Regions from separate parts of the Shewanella sp. SM71 genome, predicted to be linked through region 2. Evidence: riboswitches for the same ligand, from Rfam matches in the RefSeq annotation. Region 2 holds a riboswitch; the other holds the start of a gene.
What was found. Region 2 has a riboswitch for cobalamin ahead of L5L97_RS20055 (ABC transporter ATP-binding protein). Riboswitches for the same ligand answer to the same signal wherever they lie in the genome.

Region 1 (4,234 bases), on a different contig from region 2:
TGACGGCCAGTGGAACCAGCTCTGGATGGGCGAGAGCTAAAATGAGCGCAATAGCGTCGTCATGGCCGGGATCGCAATCCAGAATAATAGGGCGAGTCATACTGTTACTCCTTTAAACAGCGCTGATGGGTGCTTAGAATAGCATGCCATCAGTTAGGCGCTAGCCTGTGGAGGGGACTTGCAGAGTAAACTGTGAGCATTTTCGTCTTTTTATCAACAAGCTGCTAGAATTCTGCCCATTTTTGACACTAGGCGATGTTAGGTAAATCCATTCTCGCTCTGTCCGCTGCACAACATTGAATGACATATCCAAGCAAATACAAGGAAATAAGTAATGCTCACTCATCGAATCACTTGGCCTAAGGCTTTACTCGCGGGCATGGTTGCCATGCAGATCTCTGGCTGTAGCGATCCTCAACCTATGGCCGTTGTGGAAAGTAATAACGAGTCATTGCTACAGTTTGATAACGGCAAACTGCTCCAACTTAAGGAAAATCCGAGTCCACAGTATCGCCATATTCCCTGTGATTTACCCACAGTCGAGACTGTAGTCACCAACAGTTCGGCCTTTGCGGCGTTAACACAATCTGGTGAGGTGATTACTTGGGGCGACAGTTATGCTGGTGGTGATAGCCGCGAGGTGACGGGGCAGCTTAAGCAAGTTAAGCAAATCGTCCCAGTTAAGGACGGGTTTGCCGCGCTACGTCAAGATGGCACTGTGGTTTACTGGGGTAATGTAGGGAAATTGAGCCTCGACAAAGCCCTGCAAAACCGCATGACCAATATTACCAAGTTGTTCGCTAATCAAGAGGCCATTGCGGCCCTTGATGCTAATGGCAAGGTACACACTTGGGGTTATGGCCCCTACGGCGGCAATAGCTTACATGTGCAGGATCAATTAGTTGATGTTGTCGATATCTTCGCCAGAGGACGCAGTTTTGTCGCCCTCAAAAAAGAGGGCAGTGCTGTGATTTGGGGGCAGGTTGAAGAGTCGACCAATATGAAAAAGTTACTCCCGCAGCTTACGGATGTGGCGAAGATCGAATATTTTCAACACACCTATGCCGCCTTGAAAAAGGACGGCACTGTGGTGAGTTGGGGTTGGCGCAGTGATGCTTACTCGATCCGCAGCGCCTTAAAGGATGTGGCGAGTATGACGGCAAACAATTGTGCCTTTGCGATTTTAAGTCCTACGGGGGATGCGCATTTTTGGGGCGATGGGATTAACTGTGGTGTCGATTGGATTAAAAAAACCAATATCACAGGGGTAAAAGAGATTATCAGCATTGGCTCAGGCTTTTTATTACTGCGGGATAAGGCCGTGCCGCAAATAGTGGCCGACGATACTGATTACGCTCATATGTTTGGGTTTCACTATGCCCAAGAGATTCTTGATAAATATTGGCAGGAAGGCAGCATCATTACCCAAGGGCCTGCCTCCTTTGTGTTTACGCGTCCCGATGGCAAAGTGGTGCCTGTTGGTTATCGCGCCAACCGTGAAAATGTGGAGAAGTTGATTGCACGTATTCCGCGCCTTACTTGGTTAGATGGCGCAAATGACGGTTATGTTGGCATCAGCGAAAAGGGGGAGCTGGTCTCTTGGTCGATGAATTTGCCAATGTTCGACAAGTCGCCAGTGCAACCTGCTGACTCGTTAGTGATTAAACCGCTGGATTTTACTCCCGTTGCCCAATGCGAAACCCCTGAGCAGCGTCAGGCGATTTTGAGCAAAGACAGACCAAAACCTGCGGCAAAAAACTGGGATGGTGTTTTCTAGCTCATGTGAGTTTTCTCGCTAACTTGAGATTAATGGACTTTCATCCGTATAGACGTCTATAATGCGCGCGCTCAGGTCTGATATGCTCTGAGCCTTGTTGGGCGTTAACAGATTGTACGCCCTTTGAACCTAATTTTGAGTCAACCTTCTGTGGTGCTTACGATGATAGTGTCGTGAGATAATCGGGAAGCCAGTGAAATTCTGGCACTGCCCCCGCAACGGTAAAAGGTGAGAGAAGACCGCGTTTGATTGGTGTGTTCAAGACTGAACCCGAAAGTCAGAATGTGAAAGGTCAGTCTCGCGTTAATCTAACTTTTAATGGATTAACATAGCCTAAGTCCGGAGACCGGCCCTAAAGGTGTTTTTGAGATTTCGGTGGGCAGATCTCAAAATGCGATAATCACCGTCAGTATTTACGACTGAATTAACGGTATCGTGGCGTCAATGCCCCGTTTTCCTTGCAGGAGTTAAAGGTAAAATGGGAACAAATCCAACAAAAATCGCGCTGCTGATCGGCAGCCTTTGCAGTTTTTCAATTATCGCGCCCGTTATGGCGGCTGACGATACCAGCACAGCTAAAGTCGACGAGCATCTTGTCGTGATCGGCCGCTCTGATAAGACCCCGTTAAATATTGCCGCCAATGTGAATGTGATTGATGCCGCGGCTATTGAAATGAGTGGCGCGACTAATTTGACCGACGTCTTACGCGGTCAAAGCGGTATTCAAATTTCGGATAACAATATTGGAACTAGCTTTGCTATGCGTGGTTTTAGCGCCAGCACTGCCGTTAATAACACGCTGATTTTACTTGATGGTCGTCGTCTCAATAATATCGATATCGCCGCACCTAGCCTTAATGCCATTCCGCTTAATCAAGTGGATCGTATTGAAATTTTATCGGGTAGTGCAGGTGTACTTTATGGCGATCAAGCCGTGGGCGGGGTGATTAATATTGTCACTAAGTCCCCTGAAAATACTGGCGGCAGCGTGCAGTTATCTGGCGGTAGCTTTGATACCTATGAAGGTCGTGGTGATGTGTCTGGCGCGATCAACAAAGATTGGCGTTACTTTTTCACCGGTAGTTACAACCAAGGTGACAACTATCGCCAGCATAATGCCAACGAAACCGGCTCTATTCTTGGCCGCATTCAATATAAAACAGCCACAGACTCGTTCTTTGTTGAAACCAGCTACTACGATAACGATCGTGAAAATCCGGGCTCGCTTACTGAAAAGCAATTTAAAGACGATCCCCGTGCTTCATCAAATAAGGTAGAGTATGCCCACGAGATGACCACTGCGGCGCGAACGGGTTACAAGCATCAGCTTAATCAAAACTGGGCGCTGGCGGCGGATTTAGATTACAGCGATACCTTAGTGTCTTCTCTTAATTGGGGGGCGAACAGCCATAACACACGCTCACTGTTAATGTTTAGCCCTAAAGCGTTAGCGAATTACAGCACGCGTCAAGGCGAGCTAAACCTAGTCACAGGTTTAGACATCAGCCGTGGCAAGGCTGATTTTGACACTATGGCGCGCAGTAATGTGCAGCAAATGCAAAGCGCCTATCTACAAGCTACAGTGCCTTTAAGCCATACTTTAAGTTACGTTGTGGGTGGTCGTTATGCACGAGTGACCGATGAGTTAGTCGATGGCAATGTCTATCCTAATGGCATGGATTTAGACGAAAATGCCCACGCATTCGAACTGGGTTTAAATTACCGCCCAACTGCGGAGCACAGACTCTATGTGCGCGCCGATGATAACTTCCGTTTTGCCAAAGTGGATGAGCAAGCTTATACATCGCCGGGCGTATTTGGCTTAAAGCCGCAAACAGGCCGTTCCTATGAGGCGGGTTGGGATTGGGCTGTCGCTAGTCAAACTCTGCGAGTCAGCCTATATCGTCTCGATTTAGAGGATGAAATTGTTTATGACTCGAGTGCAGTTAAACCCATTGGTGGAAATTTCAACGGTGCAAACGTCAATGCTGACGCTTCTCGTCGTTATGGCGCGGGTGCCGATTGGGATTGGCAGATCACTAAAGCGCTGCAGCTAGGGCTGGAATATAACTATACCGACGCCGAATTTACCGATGGTGCTAACGATGGCAAAGAGCTGTCTTGGGTGGCAAAACACACGGGACGCGGTTATGTCAGCATGGATTTTGCTGAGCATTTCCAAGTATTTGCCGAAGCTATCTACACGGGGGATCGTTTTATCGAAGGCGATAACGCTAATCAAGGTGATAAGCTAGCAAGTTACGTGCTTGGTAATTTAGCCTTGAATTATAATCGTGATGCTTGGCTTGCCAGTCTGCGTATCGATAATGTATTCGATAAAGATTATGTTAGCGCAGGCTATTATGGTGGTGGAACATATAATGGTTATTACTCAGGTCGAGGCCGTGATATTCGTTTCACTGTGGGCTACCGCTTCTAAATATTAATGAGCTATCT
Region 2 (4,234 bases):
TCATGCCTAAAATAATGAATAAACTCGCGCCAATAACCAGTGTCGGCAGTACTAACAAAGACCAACTGGCCTTTGCAAAACTGCCTAAACTCCAAAACAGCACAGAGGCTGTCGCCTGCGGACTGGCGAAATACAGCAGCAAACTCGTTAATGCGCCGAACATAAAGGAGGTCGCCACACCAGAGAGCAACATGCGCTCCACTTGGCTATTAAGCCCAAGCCCAGACAAGGCAAGCACTATTAGCACCGACAAACTCGCGCCAATAAAAGCGCCCAAGGGCAAGCTAAACCAAAGTAATCCAGACAAGGCACCCGAACCGCTAAAAAGCCCAGAATGTGCCGTCATACCCGCATTATCAAAAAATCCAGAGCCAGTGAATAAGGTCAACATCACCACAGCGCCAAAGGACGCGCCTGAGCTAATGCCAAACAAATAGGGATCGGCGAGCGGATTGCGAGTCACGGTTTGCAACACACTGCCCGCCAGTGACAAACCCGCACCCGCCACAAAAGCCAGTAAAATGCGCGGTAGCCTGAGCTCCATCACAATGCGCTCAGTCATGCCATTGGCTTGAGTGAGGTTCGTCGCCTTATTGATAAATACTTGAATAACATCCGTAAAACTGATGTTCGCCGCACCAAAACTCGTCGCGGCAATAGGCGTTATCAAAGTGATGATACCTAATACGAGCAGCATCAGTTGTTGTCTCGTCAACGGTGTCACGATACGCCCCAAATATGAGATGAAATATTGTTTACTCCCCTGAGTCATCCACCCTCGCCTCGCTCATTCAGGCCATGATCTACATGGTGATAACCATAAAAATAGCTGATTAAGGGCTTTTTATGTTGTGGATGGGGCGATACCTGAGCACACACGCCAAACACATCGCCAATTCGCGCCTCGGTTAATACTTCGGTTGGCGTCCCCATAGCGCTGACTTCCCCGTTATGGATCAACAACAAACTGTCGCACAGGGCACTGGCTAAATTAAGATCATGAATAGAGGCAATCACGCTGATGCCAAGACTACGCACTAATTCGAGGATTTGAATTTGATAGCGCACATCGAGGTGGTTCGTTGGCTCATCGAGGATTAAAAGCTGCGGCTGCTGCACTATGGCGCGGGCAATCAAGGCGCGTTGCTTTTCACCGCCAGATAAGTGCTCATATTGTTGGTGCATCTTATGGCTCAAGCCGACTTTCTCTAAAGCCTTAGCAATACGCTCAGTATCACAGCTCGAATTGGTATCGAACATGCCCTTGTGGGGCGTTAAGCCCATGCTGACCAATTGCTCTGTGGTGAGGTCAAAATAGTGCGGTGTATCCTGCTGCACTACGGCGACGCGACAGGCAAACGCCTTGGGCGACAAGCGCTCAATATCTTGATCAAAAAGGGTAATTTTGCCCTGAGTCTGGCGAACAAACCGATACAAACAGCGCAGCAAGCTAGACTTGCCCGCACCGTTAGGGCCAATCAGCCCCAGCATCTGCCCCGTTGGCAGCGTAAAGTTAATATTGGAAAGTATGGTTTTGCCATCGATACACCAGCTCAACTGGCTCACATTAAGCGCGACTGACGGGCTCAATGATGGGTTAGTGTCATTCACGGGGCTGTTAGTTTGGATTGCAGAAAGTTTCACCTAAGCGGCGCTCCTATCGAGTCCAAACCTGTATAAAAAAAGGTTGTGCATATTGTCATCTGCTCCCTCGAGTCACCCGCTCGAGAACTAAGGCTGCACGCAGCGATAACAGAAATAGGCAGGTCTCCTGACTTGTAGAAAAGAAGGAGCTAGGCTCTAGAATCTAGAATCTAGGTGCTTCTTTAAACTACTCACAGTTGCGGGCACAGTTCGGGCTGACTGACGAGCAGCTCCCCGATTCCCTATTATGTTTGGGTTGATATGCTCTTTGTTAACAACGCCACTATTAATTAAAACAGCGGAGCGATTCGAACAAAGAGAGTCTATTCCCAACACCTATTTCTGCGACGTTATCACTCATTGCGCATGTAATACGCTATCTCGTTCAAACGTCAGGGAAAAGCATTATCCTACATCTATCCCATTAGGCAATGCTGTTTAAATCAGAATATTTTCATGTCAGCTTATTCTCGCCAAACAATCACGCCTACACCATAACTCCTAGGTCGTGAAATAAGGCCTCAACACCTGCGCCCACTCGGCCAATCTAAACGCCAATAGCAGGCACCCTGTTCATCTTGCAGCACATTAATGCTCACCACGGCCGCCACGGGTAAATCGAGTTGACTATAAAACCCCACCGCCCGTTCAACCCCTAAGGCACGCGCCATTAAGTGACGGATCACCCCGCCGTGGGTCACGACCCACACTTGAGTGGCTGGCATATTGACAGTGGTTTCATTAACGGCACTGTTTTCATTACCCATTTTATGTGAGTCAAGGGTCAATCGTTCAAACTCGGCGGCGAGTATCTGGTCAATCGTCCCATTCACCCGCGACTCAAAACTTGCCATAGTTTCACCATTAGGCGGCGGAGTTTGCCAAGGGTTTTGCCAATACGCCGCTAAGTGTTCGCCCTCTTGTTGATACAGTTCATCGAGCCGACAACCGTCCCAATCACCAAAATCAATTTCCCGTAAACCCGACAAACACTGCGCCTGCAATGGCCTTGACTCAGATATCAGTGCCGCCGTCGAATGCAGCTCGGCGGCAAAAGCGTGGGCAAAATCGGCGCAACGGCGTGAAGTCGAGCTATAAATCGCGCTACACACGCTGGCCTGTGACTCAACTGCTGCCGACATTTGTTGCCAACCCTTTTTGCTTAAAGGCACATCCACACGACCCCGCAAAATAGCGCCGCCTTCACACTCACCGTGGCGCAACAATAACAATCGAACTTGTTTCATATATGCCTTTTTAGTTAGGGACTAGATGCTAGGAACTCAAGCCGAGGGCCTAAATTCTTGATTCTCGATTCTCGCTCCTAATGCCTTTGACTTTCATCTTGCCCTGACAATCATAAGTCGCGTATTATGGACGTCTATACGTTTAAATGTCCAAAACAAATTTTTAAGAACAAGTATTCAAAAAATGTCGGCAGACGACAATAAAATGCACTTAGCATAACAATGGCCGATTTTTGGACTTAACTTAGCTGTATTTAAGGTAATTATTTATGACGATACCCTCAACCAAAGCCAGCCAAATATTAGCAGACATTCGCAAACAGCTTGCAGAGCGCATTCTGATCTTAGACGGTGCCATGGGCACTATGATCCAAGGCTACAAGCTGGAAGAAGAGGACTATCGCGGCGAACGTTTTAAAGATTGGCATACGGATGTCAAAGGTAACAACGACCTCTTGGTCTTGTCGCAACCCCACATCATCAAACAAATTCACACCGACTACTTAAACGCCGGTGCCGACATCATTGAAACCAACACCTTTAACGCCACCACCATCGCCATGGCCGACTACGACATGCAGTCGCTGTCCGCCGAAATTAACTTAGTCGGCGCGCGACTCGCCCGTGAAGCCTGTGATGAAGCCTTTGCTGCCACAGGCATTCCACGCTACGTCGCCGGTGTGTTAGGCCCCACTAACCGTACGTGTTCGATTAGCCCTGATGTGAACGACCCAGGCTATCGCAACGTCAGCTTCGATGAGTTAGTAACTGCTTACAAAGAATCCACTAAGGCACTGATTGAGGGCGGCGCGGATATCATTATGGTCGAGACCATATTCGATACCTTAAACGCCAAAGCCGCGCTGTTTGCGATTGAATCCGTATTCGATGACTTATTCGGTAAGCATTCTAAAGACAGATTGCCGATCATGATTTCGGGCACCATTACCGATGCCTCTGGCCGCACACTGACTGGCCAAACGACCGAAGCCTTTTACAATTCCCTTCGCCATATCAAGCCCTTATCTATCGGTCTTAACTGTGCACTTGGGCCAAAAGAATTACGCCCCTATGTGGAAGAATTATCCCGCATCAGTGAGTGTTATGTGTCGGCGCATCCGAATGCAGGCCTGCCGAACGAGTTTGGCGGTTACGATGAAACCCCAGAGGACATGGCGAACGTGATCGAAGATTGGGCGCGCGAAGGCATGCTTAATATTATCGGGGGTTGTTGTGGTAGTACGCCTGAACATATCCGCGTGATCCGCGAAGCGGTGAGCCGTCACGATCCACGTATTTTGCCAGACATTCCGGTCGCTTGCCGCTTGGCCGGTTTGGAACCA

Region 1: it holds a riboswitch for cobalamin, as region 2 does, so the genes downstream of both, L5L97_RS02750 (TonB-dependent receptor) here and L5L97_RS20055 (ABC transporter ATP-binding protein) in region 2, are expected to answer to the same signal.

Annotation. Positions count from the first base shown of each region.
Region 1 is NZ_JAKKRW010000002.1:60,107-64,340, forward strand. It holds gene rihA (pyrimidine-specific ribonucleoside hydrolase RihA) at 1-100, opposite strand, end outside; gene L5L97_RS02745 (hypothetical protein) at 335-1,777, shown strand; cobalamin riboswitch at 1,912-2,147, shown strand; gene L5L97_RS02750 (TonB-dependent receptor) at 2,256-4,217, shown strand.
Region 2 is NZ_JAKKRW010000025.1:59,097-63,330, reverse strand. It holds gene L5L97_RS20060 (FecCD family ABC transporter permease) at 1-772, opposite strand, end outside; gene L5L97_RS20055 (ABC transporter ATP-binding protein) at 769-1,644, opposite strand; cobalamin riboswitch at 1,744-1,944, opposite strand; gene L5L97_RS20050 (histidine phosphatase family protein) at 2,166-2,891, opposite strand; gene metH (methionine synthase) at 3,161-4,234, shown strand, end outside.